Regions from separate parts of the Marinitoga aeolica genome, predicted to be linked through region 2. Evidence: riboswitches for the same ligand, from Rfam matches in the RefSeq annotation. Region 2 holds a riboswitch; the other holds the start of a gene.

Region 1 (15,753 bases), 950 kb from region 2:
TATTTTTAAACCCATTGGTGGATTTATTATGTATAGAAAAGATAGCAACTTAAAAAATATTTTCGATATTTTCGATAAATATATTATAAATTTAAAAGAAAATAATAACTCTTTTTATTATAAAACATTTGATAAATATTTTGAACCTGTTATACGTGAAAAAATTCCACTCTGGTTAAAAATTAGTACAATATTTGGAATTATCAGTGCTTCTGGAATCATTATACTATTTTATTTTTATTCAAAATTATTAAAAAAGAAAGTTTACAAAAGAACAGAAAGCCTTAAAAATGCTCTTTCAGAATTAGAAACAAAAATAACAGAACTAAATAACTCAAAAAAACTTATAGAAGAAATTGTTAATCTTTCTCCAAATCCTATATATATAAAAAATATAGAACAAAAAATTATTTTCGCTAATAATGCTTTAGCTTCCCTTCTTGGAATAAAAAAAGATGATTTAATTGGAAAAAATCTATTAGAAATATTCGATAATAGTAATAAAAAATTATTGGAAGATTCTATCATCGAAGATATTGAAATAATTTCTGATGAAAAAAAAGGCTATGTTGATAATTTTAAATTGCTTCTCAATGATAAAGTTTTATATTTCAAAGATTATAAAACCTCAATCACTCTTAATAACAACGAAAAGGGTTTGTTGGTTCTATGGGTTGATATTACTGAAATTATAAAATATCAAAAAGAACTGGAACAAAAAAATAAGGAGTTACTTGATGCAAATAAAAAATTAGAAGAAATTATTAATCTTATTTATAACCTGGAAGAAAAAAACATAGATATAGAAATGTATTTTGATTATTTACTTAAAAATGCATTAAAAATTGTCAAAAAAGCTGACTATGGAAGTATTTCTATCGGGAAAGAAAACAAATGGCAATTTTTGTCAGCCGTCGGACATAATATTAACATCTTGAAATCTTTGCCATTAGAAAAAAAGTATATGGTTCAAACGCAAGAAAAAATACAAATTTTCAAAAATGATGAATTAAAAAAATTTAATGAAAATAATTTTGAAAAAAATTTGTTAAAAGAATTCTTTAAAGCTGTTAAAAGCACTAAAGAAACAATGCTTGCAACAGCATATATAAACAAAAATATAATTTTGAATTTTTCTCTTGATATTGCAGAAAATAGTCCCGAAAGTTTTAATAATGAAGATAAAAAAATATTTCAATCTTTCATTAATCTGGCAAAATCTGTTCTTTCTAAAAAATTAAACGTTGATAAGGTTAAAAATGCCTATTTAAATTTCGCAAACAAATTAGCTTTAATAGCTGAAGCACATGATGATATCACTGGACAACATATATATAGAGTTGGAGAGTTAGCTTCATTTGTTGCAAAAAAATTAAATATACCTGATGAAAAAATTTTAGAAATCCGCGAATTTGCTCCTTTACATGATATAGGAAAAATTTTTGTACCTCTAGAAATTCTAAATAAAAAAACACGATTAACAGATGAAGAATTTGAAATAATGAAAAAGCATACTATTTATGCAGAAAAACTCCTGGGTGACGATCCATATTTTGAAACAGCTTTAAAAATTGCTTTGTATCATCATGAAAAATATAATGGTGGAGGATATCCTTTTAATTTAAAAGGTGATCAAATACCTATAGAAGCACAAATAGTTTCACTTGTTGATGTGTATGATGCATTACGTTCAAACAGACCTTACAAAAAAGCTTTTTCTCATGAAAAAACTTTAAAAATAATCCTAAATGGTGATGATAGAACTTCACCAGAAAACTTTAACCCTAAATTATTAGAAATATTAAAAATGTATTCCACTGATATTAAAGATATTTACAATACTTTCTCTGATTAAAAGCCGCATTAGTAGTGGCTTTTAATTTTTATATTTATTTTTAATATAATAAAAACAAAGTCTTCACTTTTATTAGTTGACAAATATATACATTTTGTATATAATATGAATGTGGATAGAAAACTTGACTTTTTTTGTTGTATTTTGGAGGTCTAAATATGGAATCAGCTAATAAATGTAAAGTATTTAATAAAAGTGGAAAGTTAATATGTGACCTTCTCTTAATATTAATTGCAGAAAAACCCAGCTATGGTTATGAATTATCTAATAGATTGTGTGAGATGGGTATAACAATTCCTGAAGGAATTGGACAAAAAGGAAGGGTATATAGAGCTTTATCTGAATTGGAAAAAAGATCTGAAATAAAATTCGATTGGGATACAACTTCCAGTCCACCACGAAAAATATATAAAATTACAAAAAAAGGTAAAGAAAGAATTAAAAATTTCATCATAGAGATGGAAGAACAAATTATAGTATTAAAAAATTTTGTTAACAAAGCAAAAGAAAATATATAAAAACCGGAGGTGTTTTTTGTGGAAAAATTATTAGATGAAAAAACATTAGAACAAGTGAAAGATTTATTATCAGAAATGAAAGGAAGAGTAAGAATCATATTATTTGAGAAAGAAAATTGTGAATATTGTGATGTTACAAAACAATTATACACAGAATTAAAAGATGGCGTAGAAAATATAGACTTAGATGTACATCATATTGATTCTCCAATTGCTGAAGAATATGATATTGATAAAACATTAGCTCCAGCAACTGTAATCTTAGCATCTAATGGTTCTGACTTAGGTGTTAGATTTTATGGTATCCCTTCAGGACATGAATTTAGCACATTATTACAAGATTTAATATTATTATCAAAAAATGGTGAAGTTGAATTAGCAGAAGATACAGTAAATAAATTAAAAGCTATTGATAAAAAAATGAGACTAAGAGTATTTGTTACTCCAACATGTCCATACTGTCCAAGAGCTGTATTGTCAGCACATCAAGCTGCTATGATTAATGAAAATATAAATGGTGAAATGGTTGAAGCAAATGAATTTTATGAAATATCAATGAAGCACAATGTAAGTTCTGTTCCACATACAGTTATAGAATTATTTGAAAATGGTGAATGGGTTGTAAAAGGTGAATTCATCGGTGCATATCCAGAACCTAACTTCGTAGAAGAAGTATTAAAAGCTGTGGAGGGATAATAAATGTTCTTTGACATGGGAACATCTAAGAAAAGCAATATAAAAGAATATTATGATATGGTTATAATAGGTGGTGGACCTGCCGGTGTTGCTGCTGGGATATATGCAGTTCAAGGCGGAATTAAACCATTAATAATAGAAAAAGATTTAGACGGTGGCCAAGTAAATTTAACAGAATATGTTGAAAATTACCCTGGTTTTACATCTATAACAGGTGAAGAATTAGCAGAAAAATTAGGAGAACATGCAAAAGAATTTGGTGTAGAATTCCATTATGGTGAAGTTATAAATGTTGACTTTTCAAAAGAAGAAAAAATTATATCTTTAGATGATGGAAATATAATAAAAACAAAAACGGTAGTTATTGCAACAGGTGCAACACCAAGAAAATTAGGTGTTCCTGGTGAAAAAGAATTTGCTGGAAAAGGTGTTTCATATTGTGCAACATGTGATGGACATTTCTTTAAAAACCAAAAAGTTGCAGTAATTGGTGGTGGAAATACCGCTGTAGAAGAAGCTTTATACCTTTCAAAAATAGCAAAAGAAGTATATATTATTCATAGAAGAGATAAACTCAGAGCAGATAAATTTTATCAAGATAAAGCATTTAATACAGAAAATATCAACTTCATATGGAATTCTGTAGTTAAAGAAATTAAAGGTGATAAAAAAGTTAATCAACTTGTTTTAGAAAATAGAGAAACAGGGGAAGTAACTAATTTTGATGTCGATGGTGTATTTGTGTTTGTTGGATTATTACCAGTAACTCAATTATTCAAAGATAAAATTGCTTTAGATGATTATGGATATATTATTACAGATAAACATATGGAAACAAATGTTAAAGGTGTATTTGCAGCAGGAGATGTAGTTCAAAAAGAATTAAGACAAATTATTACAGCTGCTGCAGATGGGGCTATTGCAGCATCCTTTGCAGTAAGAGAATATTTTAATTAAAAAATATATAATCAAAAATAACCTCGGAGATTTCTCCGAGGTTATTTTTATATTGTAATAAAAAAATAATTAATTATTAGATTTTATAAATTATTTAATGATAATTTTAATTATTTCTTATTAATAAAATATAATTTAGAATAATTATATTATTATTATAGTATAATATTAATATATTTAAAAAGGTGGGATTTAAAGATGATAATTCAAGGTTTTTATTTTAAGAAGTATTATATTAATAATAGCGTAGATTTTTTTGCATAGGAGGCTAATATGAATAAAAAAAATATAATAATATATTTGACTTTTATAATAAATATAGTATTTTTAATATTTAAAATTTATTCCAATATTGTAATTTTAAATATGAAATATTCATATATATTTTTGTTATATCAAATAGTAGTTTCAATAACATCGTTTTTCATGTTTTCAGGAAAAAAGAAATATTTGGTTATAAGCAAAGAAAAACTAAAAAAAGATTTAACAAACGTTTTTACTTTGTTTTTGATAATTTTTTCAATAATTATGGAAAAAATATATTTATTTAAATGGATAACAGGAAATATAATTATCCCAAAACCTATCTTAAATTTTGAATTTACCCCATATTTTATTTTTGCTAGTATAAATTTATTTTTTATTTTGATATTTTATTCCATAATAATTCCAAAATTTTTATTAGAGCATATAAAAAAGAAATATCTTGCTATTATGATTTCTTCTTTTTTCTATACTATATTATTTACTAACATTAATACATCAATAAATATCTTTATTGTACATTTTATATACGTATTTATAAAAAATATTATTTATATTTATCTTATACAAAGAACGAATAATATATATTATACTTTTATCATAATGACATATTTGTAAAGAATATTAATAAAACCAGTGAGAAATCACTGGTTTTATTTTTTAATATTATATTAAATAATAAATTTCTCCATCAAAAAATTAACATTTTCTATAATTATCTTGAATAAATATAAAATCAAAAAATATAATAATTTCACAAAGTATTGTGTAAATAAAAAGTTAAGGCACAATATATTGTGGTATAATGATAAATGATGAAAATTGTAAGGGGGTATGGATGTGGAGCAATTATCTAATTTAGAAAGTTTATTAGACTTTTTTTCTGATATAAAACCATCAGAAAATGCAGAAAGAATTTTAAGAGATAGGTATTTATTGAAAGATGGAGAAGGGAAATATCTTGAACATTCTTGGGATGATATAGCGAGGAGAGTTTCTAGATATATAGCAAGTGCAGAAATATTATATAATGATGATATCGAAAAAATAAGGGATGTTGAAGAAAAATTCTATAAATTATTAAAAAGCAGGGTTTTTTTACCAAATAGTCCAACATTGTTTAATTCTGGAAAAACTTTATCAAGAGATGTATTTCAAAAGAATAGAGAAGATATGAGTTTAGAAGATTATAAAAAGATTTTTAATTCGAGAAATAGACATAATATGTTATCAGCATGTTTTGTTGTTCCGTTAGAAGATTCAATGGAAGGTATTTTTGATGCCGTAAAAGATGCTGCATTAATACAAAAATACGGTGGTGGTGTTGGATACGATTTTTCTGTATTAAGACCAAAAGAAAGTTCAATAGCAGGAACAGGTGGAAAATCATCTGGTCCAATTAGCTTTATGCATGTGTTTAATACTACAGCTTCCACAATAGAGCAGGGTGGAGCAAGACGTGGAGCACAAATGGCAGTAATGAGATACGATCACCCTGATGTAATAGATTTTATAAATTCCAAAAAAAATAATGACGGTAAATCTGTGCTTAATTATTTTAATATATCTGTGAATTTTGACAATCCTGAAGAATTTTTAAAGAAATTAGAAAATGATGAAGAAATTGAATTAACTCATCCTAATTCAAATATAAAAAGAACAATTAAAGCAAAAGAATTATTTGATTTAATTGCAAATAATGCATGGAAATCAGGAGATCCGGGAATGTTATTTCTTGGAAGACATAATAAATATTATGCTTTAAGCGATGTGACTCCTGTAAGCGCTACTAATCCCTGTGGAGAAGAACCTTTACCTCCATATGGAAGTTGTAATTTAGGTTCTATTGATATAGCTAAAGTAATAGATTTTGTTGAGTTGGGAAATCCCGAAGGAGAGAATAATGATTTATTTAAAGAGTTAATTTATTGGACAGCAAGATTTTTAGATGATGTTATAGATATAAATGTATATCCTCTTGAAAAAATAGATAGAGTATCGAAGGAACAAAGATTTATAGGCCTTGGAATTATGGGTTTAGCTGATGCTATGTATAAGAAAGATTTACCATATAATTCTGAGGAAGGTAGAATGTTTATGGCAGAAACATTAGCTCAATTTGCATATTATTCCCATTTAGCAAGTAGTGAATTAGCAAAAGAAAGAGGGAACTTCCCATTATTTGAAAAATCAAAATATAAAAATGGATTTATTCCATTTTCTATGTTAAATGATGATTATTCAGAAAATATTAGACAATGGAATAATTTAATAAAAGAACATTTCTTTGGAGAAGGTAAAAAATATAAAAGAAATGTTCAAGTCAATACAGTAGCTCCTACTGGATCTATATCTAATTTGGCTGATACTTCAAGTGGAATAGAACCTAATTTTATGCTTGCATATATTAGATATATGACAGATAAAGAAGGGAATAGAGTTCCTCTTCCATATATGAATAAAATATTGAGAGATAAATTAGATGGAGATTTAAATAGTGAATTAGAAGCGGAAATTATAGAAAAAGGTTCATTACAAAATATAGAAGGAATACCAGAAGAAATAAAGAAAGTATTTGTTACTTCAATGGATATTTCTGGAATGGATCACTTACTAGCACAAAATGTTATCCAAAGTTATTTAGATGCATCATGTTCAAAAACCATTAATTTACCCAAAGAAGCTACTGTTGATGATATAAAAGAGATATATAAGAAAGCAATGGAATTGAATTTAAAAGGAATAACAATATATAGAGATGGATCATTGGAAACACAAGTTTTAACGAAGGCAAAAAAAGAAGATAAAAAGGTTACTTTCTTTGTATTAGATGAAAAACATAAATTGCGTGCAAGACCAAGAAAAGAAACATTAAAAAGTGTAACCAGGAAATTCAAAACAGAATCTGGAACTGTATATATTACAGTATCTTTTGATGATAACGGTGAAGCCATAGAAATTTTCTTATCTGATGGAACTGAAACAGCAGAAATTATAGGAAGATTATCTTCTATAGCTTTAAGATCAGGAGTTTCTGTTGACGAAATATTAGAACAATTATCAAAGGTTAAAGGCACATATTGTAAAGGGATTTCAAAAGAAATAAAAAGTGCGCTCGATGATTTTGAAGAATTATGGAATGAGGAAGAAAATGATATAGAGGTATTTCATGTTGGAAAACCTTTGAGTAAAGAAGAAATTGAAAAATTTGTTCATGCTAATAAACTTGAATATACTAAAGGTTATTATGTTGATACAGAAGGAAATACATATTGTCCAACATGTTTAAGCAAAAATTCTTTAATAATGGCAGAAGGATGTATTTCGTGTAAAACATGTGGTTGGTCAAAATGTTCATAAAATTGGATATTAATTTTAAATATTAAAATATATAATAGATTTAATAAATTATTATTTTTGAGGTGATAAAGATGGCAAGTTGTAAAAATTATCATGAAGCAGCTATTGAAGGAGCAAATGATGGTATATTTCATGGAGATCATATTCATCCAACTGTAATGATTTGGGCTTCTTTAAATGATGAAAAAATGAATAAATTAGTAGAAAAAGTTGCTGAATATGATGCTGATTATGCTGATGATTTAAAAGAAATGCTTGGTGAATATGATAGTGATGTTGAAGATATTCCCATACCTTTTCCTTTTTCATTTGGAAGCGAAAAAGAATTTGAAGATGCTGAAATTTTGTTAAAGGAAGTTGCAGATATAACTGAAGCTAATGCTTATTCTTTTATTGTTGAAGCTATGAGTGTCGATGATGAAGAAGATACAGTGCCTTCTTTATTTACAGAATGTAGAGAAGGAAAAATATTCTTGACTCTTTTTGATTGGGAATATAATAAAGTTGATGAAGAGGAATATGAAAGTTCAGATGAAGATATTCAAAGTTTTAGATTAAAAATATTTTATTAAAAAAGGAATGGCTCGGCCATTCCTTTTTTAATTGTTATAGTTATTAAGCTTTTAAATCTTTAGGGTCTGTAGATTTCCCATAGAATCTTAATATAGCCCATATTGCTGTTACACCTAAAATTAATGAAACCCATACAGGCAATCCAAGTCCAACTGGTATATAACCAACTACTGCTGCAGTAGTAGCCGCTGTTACAGCATATGGCAATTGTGTCTTAACGTGATCAATGTGATCAGATGATGACGCCATTGATGACATAATTGTTGTATCTGAAATTGGAGAACAGTGATCTCCAAATGTTGAACCTGTTAATACAGCACCTAATGTAGCATATACTAATGCTGTTAATTCGTTTCCAGTATACGCTGCAGCTAAAGGTACTGCTAAAGGAAGCATAATTGCCATTGTTCCCCATGATGTTCCTGTAGCAAAAGATACAATTGCTGATATTATAAATACTAAGAGTGGTATTGACCATCCAGGTAATGATGATGAAACAACTTGAACTAAATATTCAGCTGTTCCAAGGTCAGAAGCAATTGAACCAATAGACCAGGCTAAAGTTAAAATTATTGTAGTAATAACTAATGATTTTGCACCTTCAACCCATGCTTCAATAGCCTTTCTTAATGTCATAATTCCTTGAGAAACAGCCATTACAACAGCTACTATACTAGCTAATACTGAAGCCCATATTAAAGCAGCAGAAGCATCTGCATTACCAAAGGCATCCCTAATTCCATCCCATGTGAAAGGATTATCTAAACCTCCACCAGAATACCATAAACCAATGAATGCAAAAATAATCAATGTTAAAATTGGTACCAAAGCATTTGAAACTCTTAATGGAATATCACTTTTGTCTAAATCTTTTTCAAAATCTGTAGATAACATTGGTTCTGCATCATCTGCTAAAACTTTACCTGTTAATCTTGCCCTTTTTTCTGCTTTGTACATTGGCCCGAAATCCCTTAACATTGCGCCAACCATAAATACCATTACAAGTGCAAAAATTCCATACATCCTATATGGAATAGAACTAAAAAATACTGAATATGGATTTACTTTAACTCCAATTGAGTTAAAAGCGTCACCAATTAATCCTAATTCATAACCAATCCAGGTAGAAATCGCTGCCATAGTAGCAACAGGAGCAGCAGTAGAATCTACAATATATGAAAGTTTTTCTCTTGAGACCTTTAATTTATCTGTTAATGGTCTCATTGTAGGCCCAACTATTAATGTATTTGCATAATCGTCAAAAAATACAACAACTCCCATTAATGCTGTAGCAACTTGAGCACTCCTTGCAGTTTTGGCTTTTTTTGCAAGTGCATTTGCTATAGCCCTTGTACCACCCATTTTAGCAATAACTCCAACCATACCACCTATTACTAAGGTGAAAACAATAATTCCTGCATGCCAGCTGTCAGCTAAAGCGTTTACCGGGTATTGTAATGTTTTTGTATAACTCTCAACTAATTTCATAAAAAATCCCGAACTAGACGTTGCAAAAACATTAATTAATGCACCTGAAAAAACACCAAGCAATAACGAAACAATAACTTCTTTGGTAACAAACGCTAAAACAATCGCTAATAATGGAGGAATAACAGACCAAAAACCATAATTTATCTTTGCTGCATCTCCTCCTTCAGCAAAAGCCAGGGTCGCCACTAAAACAAACGCCGCCATGATAAATAATACCACGAGTTTTTTCTTCATAAACTCCCTCCTCACATAGTGATTTATATATAACTATTTTTAAAATAAAAAAACCTTCCATGTGGAAGGCCTATTTGAAATAAAATTAATTATTCCAAACGGCTCTCCGCATGTAATATGCGACAGTTATACAGGTCTTTCCTGCATAACCAGGCATGTAAGGTGGGTAAGCCTTACATCCTTCGGCAACCTCGCCTTTCATCTATCCCGAGCCTACCCTGGCGATAGATAGATTACTCATCTTGGCTGCGCCTCCGTTTGATTTAAAAATTATTAAATTTTTCTTGGAGTTTACCATAATTAAATTTCTTAAATATTTCCATAAAATAAAAAACAAAATAAGACTAATATAAGATTTCAAAATATTTATCCCCCTGAAATATATTTAACATAAATATCATTTTTCTAAATTATTATATCATAATCTAGTTACATTTGTCAAAAAAAATTAATATATCAATTTTTATTACACTCCAAACACATATTTAAAGCATAAAATGTTATGCTATTATTATCAACAAATGAATATTTATCAACTAATATTTGTGTAAAAAATAACATTTTTTACTTTCATGTATTAATTATTTAATACAAAGTTGGTATTATATATCCGGATATCCGAATATATAAATTAAAAAAGAGGGAAGAAAATGATAGAAGAATTAATGAAAATATTATCTGATAAAACACGTTTAAGAATTTTAAATTTATTAAGTATTAAACCTCGGTGTGTATGTGAATTAATAGCTATATTACAATTACCTCAATCTACTATTTCCAGACATATTTCAAAAATGAGATTAATAAATTTACTTATACCTCAAAAAGAAAGATTATTTACCACCTATAGAATTAATAATGAATTCTTGAGTAAATATTCTTTTTTAGATCCTCTATTACATGATCTGAATATTGAATTTAAAGATGATATTGAAAAATCGAAAAATATTTACATAGTTGATGGAAAATGTAATATATCAAAATAGGAAAGGTGGTAAACATGACAAAAGAGGTAAAAACATTCTTACTAATTGTTTTTATTTTTCTCATTTTTTATTTTGTCCCATTTTCAAATGAAAATATTCACAAATCATTAATCGGTGGATTTGAAATGCTTCACGATTATGCAAGAGAACATGTTTTATTATGTCTTGTCCCTGCTTTTTTTATTGCTGGAACAATTGCTGTTTTTGTGAGTAAAAATGCAATCTTAAAATTATTAGGACCAAAAGCAAAAAAAATAATAGCATATCCGGTAGCTGCAGTTTCAGGAGGAATATTAGCTGTTTGTTCTTGTACAATTCTTCCTCTATTTGGAGGAATCTATAAAAGAGGTGCTGGAATTGGTCCTGCTATGGCTTTTTTATTTACAGGACCGGCAATTAATGTAGCAGCAATATTTTTAACTGGCACTGTATTAGGTTGGGAATTATCATTTGTTAGATTATTGGCTACTATAATTTCTGCTGTATTTATTGGATTAATAATGCAAACATTATTTAAAGAAACAGGAGAAGGTGGATTTGTATTTGGGCAAGATACTGAAATCCCATGGCAAAAAACATTACTCTTTTTAGCATTTCAAATGGCTTTTTTAATCACTGGAAGCTTAAAGATTTATATAACTTTAAAAAGTATATTAATGACAATTTTTGCACTTGTTTCTATATTAATAGCACTAACTTTTGACAAAGAACATCAAAAAGAATATATTAGCGAAACTTGGGACTTTACTAAAAAAATATTACCATATTTATTTATAGGTGTTTTTATTGCAGGAATAATATCTGTTTCTTTGCCAAAAAATGTGGTTCAAACACTATTAGGTGGAAATAGATTGTTTTCTAATTTATTTGCATCAGTATTTGGAGCATTAATGTATTTTGCAACATTAACAGAAGTTCCAATTATACAATCTTTAATGTCTTTAGGAATGGGTAAAGGACCTGCATTAGCGCTATTTATGGCTGGTTATACATTGAGTCTTCCAAATATGATTGTATTAACAAAATTATTAGGTAAAAAGAAAGCTTTTACATATTTTGTATTGGTGATTTTTTTCTCAACAACATGGGGATTAATATATGGAAATTTATTTTAATAAATCTTTTTAATGAGGAGGTTTTAAAATGAAAATAGAAGTTTTAGGTTCTGGATGCCCACGATGTAAACAAACATATAAAATTATGGAAATGGCTAAAGTTGAAACAGGAATTAATGCAGAATTAGTATATGTAACAGATATTAATGAAATAATATCAAGAGGAGTTATGTCTACACCTGCAGTAGCTATTAATGGAAAAATAGTAGTTTCTGGTAAAATACCTACATTAGAAGAAGCAAAACAATTATTAGGATAAAAGATGGCGATTTACGCCATCTTTTTATTTATATATTCTAATCCAGCAGTATTTAAGAAATTCCATGGTTTATTAAAATGTGGTTGGAAGAAGAAATCAATAAATGCTAATTCTTCCATTTTCATTTTATTTTGTATTACTACTGACATAGTATTTATTGATTGGGTTAAATCAGCTTTTGAACAAATCTGGGCACCTAATATTTTGCCATTTTTTTTCTTATACACAACTTTAAAAATTAATTTTTCATATGTTGGCATGAATTCTGGCCTATTATTTTCTGTTATTATTATTGACTCAACGTCTAAACCCTGGGACTTTGCCATAGTTTCAGTTAATCCTGTGGCAGCAATATTATTTCCATATATTTTAATTCCTGAGGTACCTTGGGTCCCTACATGTTTTAATCTTTTTTCTTTTAAGTTATAAGCAGCAATTGTTCCCATTCTTACGGCATTTGTAGCTAATGGAATATATTCGTATTTTTTTAATGGATTATAATATACAGCGCATGAATCACCTGCTGCAAAAACATCTTTTTCGCTTGTTCTCATATATTCATCTACAATAATTGCACCGTTATCTAACATTTTTAGTTTACCTTTAAATAAATCTGTATTTGGTTTGAATCCCATTGAAAGAATAACTAAGTCAGCATCATGTTCCCCTTTTGTGGTAATTACCTTTTTAACCTTATTATTTTCTCCTTCAAATTTTATAACTTTTTCACCTAAAGTTAAATTTGCTCCATGTTCCTTTAAAGTATTTTCAGCTATATCAGTGAATTCTTTATCTAAATATCTATTTAATATTCTATCTTCTATATCAATTAATGTGACATTTTTTCCATGTTCAATAAACGCTTCTACTAATTCAACGCCAATATAACCAGCTCCTACAACAACAACATTTTTTACTTCATCCATTTTTTTAATAATATCTTGAGCATGATAAAAATTCTTTGACAATAGTATATTTTCCATATCAATACCTTCAATATTTGGAATAACAGGCCATGAGCCAGTTGTGATAATCAATTTATCGTATGTATCTTCAAAAATCTCTCCCGTTTCCAAATTTTCAACAGTAAGAGTTTTCTTTTTGAAGTCAACATCCTTTACATCATGTCTCATTTTAGTATTTATCCCTAAAGTATTTAGATGTTCTGGTGAAGAATAAAATAATCCTTTGGGATCCTTTACAACACCTTCTACATGTAATGCGATACCACATGATAAGAATGAAATATTATCATTTCTTTCATATACAGTAATTTCAACATCTTTATATAATTTTGATGAATTAATAGCAGCAGCAGTTCCTGCATGTGTACAACCTATAATTGCAATTTTCATAACAATCCCTCCTTGTGATTTTTTTAACTTAATTATTTCAAATAAGATTTATTTTGTCGGTTTTATTATATCATATATTGTAATTGTTTCAATTAAATATTTATTACAAATTAATAACAGAGTAAAAATAAATCCCGGAATTCCGGGATTTATTATATTACTCCACTAATTGCTTTTACAGGACATCTGCTTTGACACAAACTACAACTTACTAAATAATTTCTTTTACTTTAAAATTATTTAATCATCTGATATATTAATTTAAAATTTAAAAATTTTAAAATAAACATAAATATTTTTTATATGTGTTGACTTTTCTTTTTTTTTTTTTTATAATTATACGCGAATGTTATTGTTAATATTGAGGTGATCTAATGAAACCAAATTTTTATTTCAATAATCTCAAATTAATAAAATTCACATCAGGTGGAACAGAGGAATTTTACATAAAAAAAGATACGAATATTAATTTACAAAATAACGATATATATCTTTTGAAATTAAACGATAAATTAATTCCTTTTCCTATAAGAAACCATAAAATAATATTTAATGATGATTATCCTTTCTGTATTGTTAATGAAGAATTTGATTTTCCAAAAGTTAAAAAAATTATTATTTCAAATAATGAAAAATTAATTCAAACATCTAATTTTTCATTACCTTACGATAATCATATATTTGTTGCAATAACCTTTGATTCAACCCCTATTAATAACTGCCCTTTGCTTATCACTTTAAAAGATAATAATATGAATGTTTATGATTTTAACTCGTATATTATAAATATCAATCAAAAAAACAATTTGCTTGTTATTAAGTTTAATTTAAACTCATTAAATCTTCAGCAGAAAAAATATTATGTTGATTTGTTGATCTCAGGTAGAAAAGTTCTTTCCCGTGAAATTTCTATACTTATCAATAATATTTATAATTTTAAAACTTCTTATATAAAAAATTATAGGTAAAATTTCACATGGAGGTGATATTATGAGAAGTGGTCCTATAAATGCTCAGGCTATTACTGCAAATGACGGTACAGGAAGATACTAGTATGATGGCAACATTGATAGAATGAATAAAAAAAGTGAAATTATTGAGCATATCAAACAAAAAAGAAATGAATATATTGAGAGAGATGTTAAAGCCGCAAAATATATTGGAAAAGAAGGATTAGTATTTGTAGCTGCATCAAGAAAATTGGGTTGGAGTGGTGGCGTTACTGCTGTAGGAATTGATATTGCAACAGATGTTATAAAACACTACGCTCCCGATAAATATGATAAATGGATTGATAAGGGAAAAGATTTAATAGAAGATTTTCTACTTAATAAAACGAACAAAAATTAGGTGATAAAATGTTATTTAGTAATATTTATATAATACCTTTCTATTTTATAATATCAATTTTACAATTATTTACATTTAGATATAGTTATATATCGTGGTTTTTAGCATTTTTCTATTTAATATATTTTTTAAAGCTTATAAAATCAAAGGATTTAAATAAAAAAATCAAAAACACAATATATGACTATATATTTTTCTTTTTTGTCTTATTATTCCCACTTTTTGGTATTTCTAATTATATCATGAAAATAGTTTTTGTAATTCCTACAATATTTTATATTTTTTATACTAAATTAGAAAATTTTGATTTTGTGAATAAAATTATATTGTCTTTACTGATTTTGTATGAACTATTTATTGTAAAAGTTCCAAATGTAGTTGTTATAGATAATATAAGTTTTTTTAAAATATTCACACCATATATAATATTGGATTTTTCATTTTTAATTTTGTTGAATGATAATATGTTTAAAAAAAATACTTTTTCTGAATTCTTTATGTTATTATTAGTTCCCTTTTTAAGGATAATACTTCTTTTATGGATGAAAGCTAACTCATTTAGCGGTTCTTTTGAGCATTGGGTTTTAATTTTTATTTATTATTACTCATATAAAATATTGGATTCTAAAAAATATTTATACTCTTTTAGCTTTTTATATATTGGATATATACTTTTATTTATATAAATACATAAAAATTCCATATGAGTTATTTAAGTGGTATTGATTAATATGACCGAA
Region 2 (15,753 bases):
ATATCTGCTATTTCAAATGATTCTAAGCTATTTAATTTTTCCATAAAATATTTGCCTTTTTCTTTAATGTCATCTAACATATTTGGAATATTTTCTAAAACAAATCTTGCTCCAGCTAATGCAATAGGATTAGGTGCAAATGTTGATCCATGATCACCTGGTTTTAAAATATTTGCTGTATCATTTAAAAATATTGTAGCTCCTAAAGGTAATCCACCACCTATAGCTTTACCTATGGTAATAATATCAGGTTTTAAATTACAATGCTCATATGAATAAAACTTTCCTGTCCTACCTAAACCTGCCTGTATTTCATCAGATACAAGAATATAATTTTTTTCCTTTTGGTAATAACTTAAAACATCAGCAAATTCTTGAGTTAAAGGTACAATTCCACCTGATCCTTGAATAGGTTCTACAAATACTGCTAATACTTCATCACCATGAAATTCCATGTAGTCCTTAAATCCTTCTACATCATTAAAAACAAATTCCTGACAATTAGGAATTAGTGGCCTAAACGGAGCTTTTAAATTTTCAAACCCATTAATAGATAAAGCACCTAATGTTCTACCATGAAATCCATTATTAAAATATATTATCTTTCTTTTATCTTTTGTAGCTAACTTTTTTATAGCTTTTAAAGCTGCTTCTGTAGCTTCAGTGCCTGAATTCGTAAAAAACACAGAACCTTTTTCACCTGTTAATTCAATTAATTTATTTGCCACCCATTCTGCATCTTCATCTAAAAAATAGTTGGATAAATGCATATATCTATCCATTTTATTTTTTAATCTTTCTATTAATTCTTTATTAGAATGTCCTAAAGCTAAAACTCCTATTCCAGAAAAAGTATCAATATATTTTTTCCCATCTTTTGTATAAATATTTATACCTTCAGCATAATCAATATCCATTTTATAATAATCATACATTTTCAAAATCATAATTCAAACTCCTTTATCAATGCATTTGTTGCTTTTTCTAAATTTTTTTTATCTAACAAACATGAAATTTTAATTTCAGAAGTTGTTACCATTCTCAGTGGCACATCTTTTAAGGCTTTAAAAAATCTTGATGCAACTCCTTTTTCTGTTTTCATTCCAATGCCCACTACTGAAAGTTTAGCATAACCATGTTCATACGTTACCTGAGATTCGTTGAAATTCGAAAGTGCCTCTTTTAAGTATTTATCAAAATTTTCCATTTCTTCTTCTATTATTGTAAATGAAACGTTAAGTCTATCATTAATATTAATAATGGAAATCATATCCACATTAAAACCTTTTTGAGCTATTTTATCAAATATATTATATATTATTGCATGATCAAAAGGTAAATTAGTTATTGTAACTTGAGTCTGATTTTCCATAACACTCATTCCTGTTACAACAGGATTTTCTATATTATCTGCAACCACATATGTTCCCTCCTCTTCGGAAAAAGTAGACGCACAATAAACCTTTACGTTAAATTTTTTTGCTACTTCTACTGCTCTACTGTGAAGGACTTTTGCACCCAAACTTGCCATTTCAAGCATTTCATCATAGGTTACATATTTTAATTTTTTGGCATTTGAATATCTTCTTGGATCAAAAGTATAAATTCCTGGAAAATCACTATATATTTCACACTCAGAGTGAAGAGCAGCTGCTATTGCAACAGCAGAAGTATCTGAACCTCCTCTACCTAAAGTGGTATAATCTCCTTCTTCAGTAATTCCTTGAAATCCTGTTATTACTAAAACATCGTGCTCTTTTAATAAGTCTATTATTTTTGATACTTTAAATTTTTGTATTCTGGCTTTGTTAAAATCAGATGTTGTAAATATCCCCGCTTGAAAAGCATTTAAAGATTTTGTGTTTACATTTAAATCTATTAATGCCATTGATAGCAATGCTACAGATACTTGTTCTCCTGTAGTAAGCAACATATCTAATTCCCTAGGATGTGGTTTTTCTGATATTTCTTTTGCTAATTTAATTAAATTATCTGTGGTTTTACCCATAGCCGAAACAATTACTACTATCTTATAACCTTCATCAACTCTCTTTTTAACCTTATTAGCTACAAATTTTATTTTTTCAGTATCTGCTACAGATGAACCACCATATTTTTGAACAACTATATTCATTTTATCACCTACAAATTTCTTAATTCATCTAATAATTTTGTTTTATCCTTTGTTTTTTCATCAACTTTTTTTATTACTCTTGCTGGAACTCCTGCAACTACAGTATTTGGCTCAACATTTTTTGTAACAACAGACCCAGCTGCCACAACAGAATTTCTACCTATTCTTACTCCTTCAAGTACAACAGCATTTGCTCCAATTAAAACATTATCTTCTATCACTACAGGATCTGCACTTGGCGGTTCTATAACACCTGCTATAACAGATCCTGCACCTATATGACAATTATCTCCAATTTGTGCTCTTCCACCTACAACGACATTCATATCTATCATTGTTTTTTTACCAATTTTTGCTCCAATATTTATTACAGCTCCCATCATAATAACAGCATTATCACCTATCTTAACTAAATCTCTAATTATTGCACCAGGCTCTATTCTTGCATTTATTTTCTTCAAATCTAACAATGGAATTGCAGAATTTCTTCTATCCATTTCTATCCTATATTTTTCTATCTTTTCTTTATTTTCACTTAAATATTTTTCGAATTCATCTAATTCACAGAATAATATACCGCAATTATCATCACCATAATATTCTTCAAATGGTAAATCTTTTATATCACCTTTTATATAAACTTTTATTGGTGTTACTTTTTTTGATTTTGCAATATATTCAATTATTTCATATGAATCCATATTATTTCCTCCTTCTCATCTTTTCATAGTTATTTCAAAAACATCTTGAAAAGTATAAAAACCTGCTACAGTTTTTAATGCAAATTCTGCAGACTTTAATACTCCTTCAGCAAATGTCCTTCTAGATAATGCCCTATGAGATATACTTATTACTTCTCCTAAATTACCAAAATATATGGTATGATCTCCTGGTATATTCCCTAATCTCAATGATGATATATTTACATCTTTTCCTATAACCTTTTTAATCATCTTAGCAGTTCCAGATGGTTTATCTTTTTTAAATCTATGATGTGTTTCTGATATTTCAATATCAACATCATCTAATAATTCATTTGCAACTTTTACAAGTTTTAAGAGTACTTGAATACCTAAAGAAAAATTATAACTTTGTATAACCGGAACATTCTGGGCAATTTCATGTAATTTTTTTAACTGTATTTCACTTAATCCAGTAGTACCAATAATTAAAGAACAATGGAATTTATCAACATATTCAATAGTCTTTTCAAATGCTTCTGGTAATGAAAAATCAATTAACACTTGTGGTTTTTCTAAAAATTTTTCTCCAGTATTATCATATGAAAAAACTAATTCATGACCTTTTTCAGAAAATAGATTGTATATTTCATTTCCCATTCTTCCATTTCTTCCTATAATTCCATATTTCATAATATATTCATCTCCTCAAACAAATTATCAATTACCTCTTTTCCTGATTCGCTTATTGGAATTAATGGTAATCTTAAAATATTTTTACAGTATCCCAGTTTAGAAACTGCATATTTAACAGGAATAGGATTAACTTCAATAAATAGTTTTCTCATTAAAATGTTATACTTATTATTTATTTCTTGAGCTTTTGCATAATCATTATTTAAAATTGACTGAGTTAATTCTTTCATTTGGTTTGGCAAAACATTTGAAAAAACGGATATAACTCCATCTCCGCCCAATGCCATTAATGGTAATGCTTGATCATCATTTCCAGAATATACCTTCATATCTTTAGGTTTTTTTGATATTAATTCTGCAATTTGAGAAATATTCCCACTGGCTTCTTTTATTCCTATAACATTTGCATTTTTTTCAAATATTTCTATAGCAGTATCTGGTAATATATTTCCTCCTGTTCTTGAAGGTACATTATATAATATTATAGGAAGATCTGTTCTTTGTGCAACATATGAAAAATATTCCACTAATCCTTTTTGTGTTGATTTATTATAATATGGACTAACAATAAGTAATCCATCAGCACCAGATTTTTCCGCTAATTTATTATTATGTAAAACATGTTCTGGATTATTTGAGCCTGTTCCAACTATTACAGGAACTTTTTTATTTGTCACATTAACTACTGTAGAAACTATTTTTTCTCTTTCATCCTCATTAATAGTAGGTGCCTCACCTGTAGTGCCTAATACAATTAATGCATCCACATAATCTAATTGAAAATTTACAAATTCTTCTAATGCTTTGTAATCAACATTATAATTTTCATCGAATGGTGTAATAATTGCAGTTCCAACGCCTTTAAACATAAATATCCCCTCCTTGTATTGTTGAAAAATAATCATCCAATGTTTGTGCTCTTCTAATCATTTTAAATTCATTTCCATCATATATAAACTCTGCAGATCTAAGCTTACCATTATAATTAAATCCCATAGAATGGCCGTGTGCTCCTGCGTCGTGTATGATTAAAATATCTCCTTCTTCTAACTCAGGTAATTCTCTATCTATAGCAAATTTATCGTTATTCTCACATAATGAGCCTACAACATCATATTTTTTAAAGTTACCTTCTTTACCCAATACAGATATGTGATGATATGCTCCATACATTCCTGGTCTCATTAAATTAGCCATATTTGCATCTACACCAACATATGTTTTATAACTTTCTTTAATATGTAAAACCTTTGTAATTAAGTATCCGTGGGGACCTGTGATATATCTTCCATTCTCTGTAAATATTTTTGGTTTAAATTCTTTAAAATGTTTTTCATACAATTCTTTTATATTATTGCTTAATAAATGCAAATCTAATTCTTTATCATCTGGTTTATATGGGATTCCAAAACCACCACCAATATCAATAAACTCATATTCTATATTTAATATATTAGATAATTCATTAACTGCTTTGAATATTATCTCTGTATTTTTTGCAATCAAGTCTTCATCTAATGTATTTGATACGAGCATTGCATGTAAACCAAATCTTTTTACTCCTATATCTTTCATCTTTTTATATCCTTCTAACAATTTATTAAAAGGCATTCCAAATTTTGAATTCACTGGATCACCAATTATTTCTGTTCCAAAAGCTTCTTTAGGGGTATATCTTATAGAAGCTATTTTGGGAATTCCAACTTCTTTAATAAATTTATCAATATGACCTATATCATCAAAATTTATTATAGCTCCTAACTCATATGCTTTTTTATATTCTTCTATAGGTGTATTATTTGAAGTAAATAATATATTTTCTCCTGTAATATTAACCATTTCTGACAAATATAATTCTGCTAATGAACTACAATCTGTTCCACAATTATTTTTTCCTAAAATTTTTAAAATATAAGGTGTAGGGGTAGCCTTAACAGCAAAATATTCTTTAAATTCACACCAAGAAAATGCATTTTGTAATTTTTTCAATGAATTTAATATTCCTATTTCATCATATACATAAAATGGTGTTGGATATTTTTTTAATAACTGGTGTATTTCATTTTTAAAAGGAAATTTTTTCATATTTTCACTCATCTCTTTTATTATTATTTAATTCATAATGTTTTAATAATATTCTTACAGCATTTGTTGCAGCTCCAACTCTAACATTATCTGCTACAACCCATATTAAAAAAGTTGTTTCGTCCATTTGCCTTAATCTGGAAACATATGTAATATCTGATCCAGCTATGTTTATAGGAGTTACTAAATCATCTGTATATACTACATTATCTACTGAAGATAAAAGCTTTTTAACATCTTCTAATGTTGATTTCTTTTTTACCCTAAAAGTAATACTTTCAGAATGTCCGTATAATACAGGAACTCTTACAGCTGTTGGATAAACTTTAATACCATAATCATCATATATTTTTCTTGTTTCATTTACCATTTTCATTTCTTCTTCTGTAAATCCATTTTCTAATACAGGTCCTATTATCGGTATTACATTATTGTTTATTATTTCTGGAAAATGATTTATATTATTTATACCATTTTGTTGATCTAATAATTCTTTTATACCTTTATTTCCAGCTCCAGAAACTGCTTGATAAGTGCTTACAAAAATTTCTGAAATCCCTAATTCTTTTTCTACATTTCTTAGAGCTAATACCATTTGAATAGTAGAACAGTTAGGATTTGCAATAATTCCTCTATATCCTTTTATAATATCTCCATTTATTTCTGGAACAACTAAAGGTATATCATTCACCATTCTAAAAGCTGAAGAATTATCTATTACAGTATTACCATATTCACTCGCAATTGGAGCATATTTTTTAGAAACGGAACCTCCAGCAGAAAATAATAAATAATCATATTTTTCTTTCATTTTTTCTTCAGTTAATTCTTCAACATAATATATTTTATCTTTAAATTTAATCTCTTTTCCTTCAGATTTTTTACTTGCAAATAATCGCAATTCATTAATATCAATATTTTTTTCTTCTAATACCTTAACCATTGTTCTTCCAACTTCACCTGTTGCACCAACTACACCAACTTTCATATTCTCCCTCCTCTAAAATAAAATTGGCCTTCCGCATGGGAAGGCCAATATTTGAAATAATATTATATATAACATATTATCCCAAACGGCTCTCCGCATGCAATCATGCGACAGTCGCATAGGTATTCCCTATACAACCAGGCATGTAAGACGGGTAAATCTTACATCCTTCGGCAACCTCGCCTTTCACCTACCCCAAGCCTACCCAAGCGATAGGTAGATTACTCATCTCAGTTGCGCCTCCGTTTGTTCGTAAAACATATTAACTTTTCCGTAGTTTAACAAATTAAATTTAAGATTTATTTTCTTGGTAGTTATATTTATGTTAATACATTCATTTTATTTTTATTTTATTAACTTTTACCTTTATTCTTTTCATTCTCAAGCGTTCTATAAATCTAATAATTGGACATCTCATTTTCCATTTTTCAAAAAAAGTCATTATATCCTCCTGATTATTTTTTAATTTTGTTTAATATATTATATCACAAAATCTAAAATAAAAAAAGAGCAGGAAATCCTGCTCTTCCTGGCGGAGAGAGTGGGATTTGAACCCACGGACGGGTTGTGCCCGTCACACGCTCTCCAGGCGTGCGCCTTAGACCGCTCGGCCATCTCTCCATCTTCACAATATTAACTTTCCAACATATTTTATCATAACTTTTGCTTTTAGTCAAGTGTATAAATTAAACATAGGTTGTCCAAAAAGTTAAAATCGTTCAGACAGCTTGATTGCAAATCTTTAAAAATTATTCATTCCCAGCCGTCGTTCAGATTTTGCATCCATGCAAAAGCTTCACTCAAAAAAACATCCTGTTTTTTTGACGGCTTTCATTCATAATTTTTAAAGGCAATCTTCGAGTCTTCACTTCTTTTAAACTTTTTGGACAGCATAATTAAACATATTTAGAATATTTATTAAACTATAATGGTTTAATTTTTGATTCTAATTTTTCTTCAAATTCTTCATCATATTCAACTTCTATTATCTTACCATTTTTTAAACTAATAATATATCCTTTTTGAGGAATTCCAAAATCTTTTAAAAGATACATATAAAATTGTAATTGGAATTTATAATCTTCTATTTTATTTGGATTATTTAAATCAGAATATTTATAATCTAATACTTCTATATTATTATTTTCATCAAATACAACTCTATCGGGCACCCCGAAAATCATATATTCTCTGTCATTTATGACCTTTCTTTTTACTAATCTCCACTCTGTTTTAAAATTTTTATATGAAAATAATCTTTTTATTAAACTATTATCTAATTCTTCTGGTAATATTTTTAATTTTATTAAATTTTTTATCTGGCTAAAACTATTTATACTTTCCATTAAAGAATGTAATTCAGTGCCTTTTAGAATAAATTCCTGTTCTGAAAAGAAATCATTTAAATCTACTTTTATATAATTTTCATCGGTTAAATCTTCACTGTTTTCTTCTCTTTTTAATTCATTGATAATATATGTAGGAGCAATGTACTTTTTATATGCAAAATCAGTTAAATCTTTTAGATTTTCTTCTTTAATATCTTTTATTTTATCTTTTATCTTTTCTTCTTTGTGTTTTATTTCATATTTTAAATCGTTAAACGAGATAATATCTATCTTTTCATATTTTACCTTTTTAAATAAGTCTGATAGTGTATTTGATTTATTTTTTTCTTTTTCAACAATAATAGGAATTAACATTTCTTTTGGTCTTGTTATGGCAACATATAATAATCTTAATTCTTCTGTATCCTCTAAAAATTTATTAATGTCAAACATCTTTAAATACTTTTCACCAAGTTCTATTTTTATCTTATCTTGCATTGATAATGATGAAATATCCATGCTTTTTATTTTTTTCAAAAAAAGTTTTTTTAAAACAAAATATCTAATATTATTATCTGGAAGAGAAAATTCAACGCTTTCTGTAGAGATTTTCATATCTTCATCAATTTTTTCTTCGCTATCAATTTGTGATTTTTTATCTAATCCGCTTAAAATCACAATAGGAAATTCCAATCCTTTGGACTTATGAATGGTTAAAACTCTTACAACATTTTGTTTTTCATCTTCAATTGCCGCTTCGCTTTCTGTGAGTTCCGAGGTCTTTCTAAGTAATCTAATTAATTCAGAAAAAGAAACAGCTAAAGTATTATACTTTTCTGCTTCATTAATAAGCTTTTTAACATTAGCAATAGCATAATGTGAATCTGGTAAAATAGTCAATTTTGAAAAATAATTATTTTCTGTTATTAATCCTTTTAATATTATAGTTGGTTTTAAATAATATTTTAATTCTACATATTTTTTTAATACTTCGAGCCCTTTTCTTTCTGCTTTAGATAAAATATTTTCTTTCTCTGCTGTTTCATATAATGATTTATAATTCTTTTCTTTTTTGATTTTTACTAATTCATTCAATTTTTCAAAATTCATGCCAACCATTAATGACATCATATAACCTGTAAAATTAAAATCATTATGTGGATTTTGCACAGCATTCAAAGCCGAAAATACTGTTTGCACCTCATTTTTATTATAAAATGATTTACTACCTAATATATAAAATGGTATATTATATTTCTTAAAAGCATTTCTTATAGGTTCTTCGGAATTTTTGAGTTCTTTAACCAAAACAGCGATATCATTATATTTAATTTCTCTTTCTTCAAAAATTATCTTCCCATTTTCTCTTTTTCTAAATTTCATCTTTTTTCCAATTAAGGAATTTATAGTTTTAGCAATAGTTTCATATTCTACATAACCTTTATTATCTGTATTTTTAGAAACAAATATGTATTTTATTCTATATTTATCATCATTTCCAATTGAGGGAATAATATCATTTATAGTTTTCTTTTCATATTCTGATCTATCTTTATCTTCACTATATAATAAATTATTAAAAACATTTTTATATTCAGCATTATAATAGCTTTCTAATAATTCTTTATTAAATAAAACATCTTTAGAAAAAGCATTTGCAAACTCAACTATAGAAGCATTGGAACGTCTATTTACATTTAATTGAAATCTACTATTTTCATCAAATTCTTGTTCAGTTACAGCAAAAACAGATACATCAGCTCCTCTGAATCTATAAATAGATTGTTTTCTATCTCCCACATAAAATATATAATTATTATCATTATGAATCTTATCAAATAAAGCTTTTTGGAGAAAATTGGTATCTTGATATTCGTCAACTATTATATATTTAAATTTTCTTTGATATTTTTCTTTTATTCTTTCTTCATCAAGAGTTTCAAGTGTTTTGTCTAAAACGCCTTTAAAATCAAATTGATATTGGTCGTTGGTATATGAATAATATATCTCTTGAGCAATTAAAACCGCTATTTTAAATAACCATAATACATCATTGAAATCCTTATTAATCAAATCGAATTCTGGAACAGAACTTAATTTCATTTCAGTTCTCCAGTTTTTTAAAGTATCTGATAATACCTTTTTAAAAGTATCTAATTTCAATTCTTTAAGAATATATTTCAAAGAATTGGAAAATTTATCTTTGTTGTCAATTATTTCTTTTAAATATTTCTTGACTATAAATTTTCTGTCATTTAGGAAATTGGTTAATTCATCTAAATCATTTTCGGGGTTTTCATATAATTTAAATAATATTTTTAAAGTATTATATACAGCTTTTTCTATTTCTATTTCCATTCTTAATTCATTTATTATTGTAAAATTCGGATCAACTCCAATTACTATATTATTTTCTCTTAAGATTCTTGAGCAAAAACTGTCTATTGTCATTATCCAGGCTCTATTTAAATTAGTTTTTATTTGTCTCCAATATTTATAATTTTTTCCTTTTTCTAATTTTTTATCAACTTCTTCTAATATTCTTTCTTTCATTTCTCCTGCGGCTTTATTAGTGAATGTAACTGCTAAGATGTTTTGAATAATATCTGCATTATTTTCTTTTTCATATTTTTCTAATATTGCTAAATAGTATTGAGTTATGGTATATGTTTTTCCTGTTCCAGCAGAAGCAGATATGAAATAATTTTTATCTAAGTTTTTTTTCATTTCTTCTATATTTAAAGTATTAGACATTATTTCCCACCTCTATTACTATTAGTAATATGACCTCTATTACTTAAGGAATAATTTCCAGACCATAATAATAAACTGCATAGTTTATGATATTCACAATAGTTCCCATTTCCAACTATACAAGAATAGTATTTTTCATTTGAATTTTGTACATTATACCCTTTATCTTTTAAATAATCTAAAAACCTGAGTTTTAAATTTTTCGCTTCTTCAATAAATGCCGGTAAAAATTCAGAGTTTCTAATAGAATTAATAATATCATTAAACCAAATCTCGAATTCCCTTAAACTTATTTGTTCATAGGATGTGGAATTTCCGGGATATTTTATATATATAGATTCATTTTCTATTTTTATCCATTGCAATGATTTATATTTCCCATTTATCTCACTCATTGGTAAAAAATTGAGAAAAACAGAGTGATTTTTAATTTTCTCTCTCCACTCTTTATTATTCAATAAAATTAAATAATAGAAGAATAATTGTTCTGATTGAAAGCTGTTTTTGTTTTTATAATCAATAATAGAATAAGATGTTTTTTCTATTTTATTTAAAGGTTTTAATTCATTTTTTTTATTATATTCAAGACGCAAATCTTCATTTAAAATATCTATTCTATCTATTCTTGAAAATAAAGTATGATTGTTATATTCTCCAAAAATAGAATATTCACTTTTTAATACTTTATCATATAAGATCGTTTTTTCTTCTTTATTTTTTCCTCTTGAAGATCCGAAATAAATATATGAAATTATTAATTTTTCAATTACATTGAGAACTTCGACGGATATTTCTTCTATTTCAATTTCTTTTACTATTTTATATGTTTTTAATTCTTCAATCCCAGAGTTATCCCATACATCATATGCGATATTCTTTATTTCATCATATAATTCATCCATATTTTGTAATTTTGATTTTATTTCATTATAATTAGGATATTTATCAAATAATTTTTTCATTATTTTATGTTTTAAATTCCCAACATAAAAAACAGAAAAATCTTTATTTGTTTTTATTTTTGCTATATAACTTAAATAATATTTGAATGGGCAATCTACATATGTAGATATTTTATTATGACTGATTTCTCCAATATCATATTTATCATTTAATATCCACTTGTTATTATTCTTTTTATTATTTAACTCATTAACTTCTTTAATAATCTCATTAATTTCATCAATTTCAGAATCTAATTTATTGTATGTAAAATATAATGCAGCCTGATCAAATGAATATATTTCATCAGAAGTTTCTGGAATAATTTCTTCACTTTTTGAGAAGAAATTATATTCATGTATTTTAAATATTTTTTCAAAATCTTTTTCATATGGGGATGCAAGTATTTCTTCTCCGGAGAGTGTAGCTTTTGGATATGTGAAAATAACATTATCAGCAAAAATCATGGAAATGTATAAATTTTCCCTAAATTGCAATTCTGAAATTTTTGAGTAATTATTGTTTTCTGTAATATATGAAAGAAGAGGATTTACTCCAATAGAAGGATAATTGTTATCAGTAAAAGATACAAAAATCTTATATTTTTTATGTATAAATCTCGAATCATTTAAGCTAAATATTTCTACAGTATTGGAATATCTTTCAGATATTCTATATTTTTCTGTTTCTATTAAACTGGATAAAATATTATAGAATTTAGAAAGTTTAATATTACCTGTCACTAATTTTTCTAAATTTCTTTCCGTTTTTAATAATAGCTCTTGAAATTTATATAATGCATTTAATTCGCTTTCTACTTTTTCTATATTTTTGAAATTAATTATTCCTTTATCTATCCATTTGTTTAATAAATTTCTATAATAAGATAATTCAAAATCATTTTTATCTATTTCTTCTAATAAATCAAATAACGATTTGAATAATGAATGTACTTCTTCCAATTCTTCTAATTGTTTTTCAAGTCTTTCTTTTTCATCAGAGGAATTAAGTTCATTATTTATTTCATTTATTCTTATTTCTATAGTTTCCAACCATTTATTTCTTCTGCTATTCAAGGTGGATTTTGGAAAGTCATAGAATAAATTTAAATTTTTTAATATATTTTCTATTTCATCAATAGATAATGTTCTTTCACCCCCATAGCCTGTTTCTATTAGAGCTATTAAATCATTGATTTCATATCCAGAATATTTTGTTTTTAAAGGCAATAATAGTTTTGAAACAACCAAACTTTCTGAAAGAGGTATATCATTTTTCAATCTATAAGGTACATTTAACTCATCAAAAAACTCTGCAAATGAATTTGCAGTTTGGCTATCAGAAACAATTATTCCAAAATCTTGGGGTTCGTAATTTTCATATATAATTTTCCTTTTTATTTCTTTAGCAATATTTTCTATTTCCAAAATATTATTTTTAAATTGTGATTTAAAAAAATTGGTTTCAGAAAAAATGTTTTTTAAATCCCCTATTTTGCTATTAAAAATAAAACCATTATCTTTTAAAAATAAAAGTATTTTGTTTAGACTATCAAATGATTCATCATTTACAGGATTCCATGCCAAAAAATATACATTATCAAACATATCAAATAATGTTCTTAATACGTTCATTAAAATAGGAGGTAAATCAAAAAATCCTCCTATTACTAAAGTATTTCCTAATTTATTCTCTATTTTAGAAAATTCTTCGTAGAACCACTTATATACACTTATTTGATCATAATTTTTGTTTTCTATTTTTGAATTATCAAACTTTGCATTTAAAATATCTTCCAATTTTTCTTCTAAATGTTTATATAATTTTAATAAGCTATCATCACTTTCTATATCTTTATCTATTTCTGAATATAATTCATTTTTTTTAATAATCTCCTTATCGGATATTCTAGAGATTTCCCATTTTTTCTCAAAAATTTCTAGTAAATATTCAATTGACTGTTTGGATTTTGAAAGAGTTTTCAGATAATTTTTAAATTCAATATTATTTTTTTCTAATTCAATTAAATCTTCTAATTCTTTTGCTATATACGCTTTTAAGAATTCTCTATCTATAAAAAGTGAAGAAGGTTCGTATTTTTTAAATAATTCCACTATATATTGATTTATAACTCTAAATGCATCTCTGTTTAAGGTTTTGTCTATTTTTCGAGCAATATTTTCTGCTACTTGCTTTACATAATCACCTGATGGACCAATAAATAAAAAATTCAAAGGTTCTTTTTTATATAATGGTAATATAAAATCAGCAATTCTATTAAAATGTTCTTTTTCTAAATCTATCAATATTGCTTTTTTCATGGTTCACCTCTCGTTTTCAACTTTAAATACATATTAATAATAATTTTATTAAAAAAATTAACATTCTATCTTAATAAATTATATCATCTTATTTATAAAAGTCAAAGTGATGAAGTTATTATGCATAAAATAAAACTCCCTGCAAAAAGCAGGGAGCTTATCAATTATTTCTTATTTTTATTTTGATCATAACCTGTTAAATAAAAATCTATTCCTTGTGCTGCCTTGTGTCCATCAGCAATACCGTGAATAATATCCGGACCATGTACGATATCTCCACCAGCGAATAACCATGGAACACCAACAACATGATTATATTCATCAGTTTTTATTCTTCCTCTAACGATTTCGATTTTTTCTTTAATTTCTTCTGGTAAGTATGAATAATCCGGCATTTGACCTATAGATTCTACAACCATATCAGCTTCTATTTCTAATATTTGTGATTCATCATATTTTGGATTAAATCTTCTATTTTCATCGAATATTGATAAAACTTTCTTAAATCTTGCTTTTTTAATCTTATCGCCATCAGTTACTATTTCAATTGGTCCCCAACCTGGATGGAATATTACACCTTCTTCTCCACCTTCGTGTTTTTCATCCCAATCAGCAGGCATTTCATCTAATGTTCTTTCTAAACTTACAACATGTACTTCAGATTTTCCATATTCAATATTTTGTAATCTAACCATTGTTCTGGCAACGTCCATAGCAACGTTACCTCCACCAATAACAACTAATTTTTTAGGAATATATGGTTTTGGTCCATCTCCTATAATGTAATATTTCATTTCTTTTAATACAACCATAGCTTGTTTTACCATTGGATGTTCTGTTCCAGGAACTCCAGTTGATCTTCCCAATGTAAACCCTGAAGATAGGAAAACAGCATCATAGTTGTCTTTTAATTCTTCTAAAGTTACGTCTACACCAACTCTTGTATTTAATTTGAATTCTACGCCAAGCGATTCAATATATTTCCAATCTTTTTCAAATGATTCAAGAGGTAACCTATATACAGGACCACCGTAATTTAGAACACCACCAGGTCTTTTTTCTGCTTCAAATACTGTAACTTTGTATCCCATTAAAATTAAGTAATATGCTGCTGATAAACCTGCTGGACCCCCACCAACTATAGCTATTTTTTTATCTACTTTTTTGATTATTTGTTGTTCATGTTTTAATACTTCATGATATTCTTCAGCAGGAATTTGATCAACAATGTATCTTTTTAACCATCTTATTGAAACAGCTTCTCCTCTATGACCTATAGTACATGCTGTTTCACATCTGTGAGTACACATTTTACCACAAACTAAAGGTAATGGATTTGTTTTATATAACCATCTTAAACCTTCTTCTACATTATCATCATATACTGTTCTAATATAGTCTGGAATATCCATATGTGCTGGACATGTTTTTGTACAAATTCCACAATCAACACATCTTGCGGCTTCTTCAATAGCTTGTTGTTTTGAGAAACCTTTTACAACTTCAAGGAATGTTTTCTTTCTTGTATCTGCATCTAATATTTCCATTGGAACTCTTTCTAAATCCAACAATTCTGAATCTTCTGTTCTTTGATATGCTTTTTCAACTTCTATATGATGTATTCCATCTTCTTTTGGTAAAAAGAAGAATGAATTTGGATCTTTTGATAAATGAACATATTCCTTTGACATATTCAATGAACCTGTAGTACAAATATCAACACATAATCCACAGAAGGTACATCTTCCATAATCAAATGCAGGTCTTTCTGGTTTTGAGCCTTCTTCATCTGGTAATTCTGGAATTCTTATCATATTAATAGCTT

What was found. A riboswitch is a leader RNA that binds a small molecule or an ion and turns the genes downstream of it on or off. The one in region 2 is predicted to bind lysine.
Region 1: linked by a shared signal. The riboswitch ahead of JRV97_RS03915 (Na+/H+ antiporter NhaC family protein) and the one ahead of JRV97_RS11035 (aspartate-semialdehyde dehydrogenase) in region 2 are both predicted to bind lysine.

What each region holds. Positions count from the first base shown of each region.
Region 1 covers NZ_CP069362.1:825,365-841,117, forward strand. Annotated here, with positions in the region: gene JRV97_RS03880 (HD domain-containing phosphohydrolase) at 1-1,855, shown strand, start outside; gene JRV97_RS03885 (PadR family transcriptional regulator) at 2,014-2,373, shown strand; gene pdo (protein disulfide oxidoreductase) at 2,392-3,069, shown strand; gene trxB (thioredoxin-disulfide reductase) at 3,073-4,026, shown strand; gene JRV97_RS03900 (hypothetical protein) at 4,300-4,908, shown strand; gene JRV97_RS03905 (adenosylcobalamin-dependent ribonucleoside-diphosphate reductase) at 5,131-7,650, shown strand; gene JRV97_RS03910 (hypothetical protein) at 7,722-8,222, shown strand; gene JRV97_RS03915 (Na+/H+ antiporter NhaC family protein) at 8,266-9,948, opposite strand; lysine riboswitch at 10,040-10,213, opposite strand; gene JRV97_RS03920 (ArsR/SmtB family transcription factor) at 10,599-10,934, shown strand; gene JRV97_RS03925 (permease) at 10,949-12,049, shown strand; gene JRV97_RS03930 (thioredoxin family protein) at 12,078-12,308, shown strand; gene JRV97_RS03935 (FAD-dependent oxidoreductase) at 12,320-13,663, opposite strand; gene JRV97_RS03940 (hypothetical protein) at 14,038-14,631, shown strand; gene JRV97_RS03945 (hypothetical protein) at 14,738-15,013, shown strand; gene JRV97_RS03950 (hypothetical protein) at 15,022-15,699, shown strand.
Region 2 covers NZ_CP069362.1:2,319,964-2,335,716, reverse strand. Annotated here, with positions in the region: gene JRV97_RS11065 (aspartate aminotransferase family protein) at 1-947, opposite strand, end outside; gene JRV97_RS11060 (aspartate kinase) at 944-2,134, opposite strand; gene dapD (2,3,4,5-tetrahydropyridine-2,6-dicarboxylate N-acetyltransferase) at 2,143-2,835, opposite strand; gene JRV97_RS11050 (4-hydroxy-tetrahydrodipicolinate reductase) at 2,851-3,507, opposite strand; gene dapA (4-hydroxy-tetrahydrodipicolinate synthase) at 3,504-4,379, opposite strand; gene JRV97_RS11040 (diaminopimelate decarboxylase family protein) at 4,372-5,595, opposite strand; gene JRV97_RS11035 (aspartate-semialdehyde dehydrogenase) at 5,600-6,583, opposite strand; lysine riboswitch at 6,662-6,836, opposite strand; tRNA gene JRV97_RS11030 (tRNA-Ser) at 7,114-7,204, opposite strand; gene JRV97_RS11025 (UvrD-helicase domain-containing protein) at 7,507-10,665, opposite strand; gene JRV97_RS11020 (PD-(D/E)XK nuclease family protein) at 10,665-13,928, opposite strand; gene JRV97_RS11015 (FAD-dependent oxidoreductase) at 14,093-15,753, opposite strand, start outside.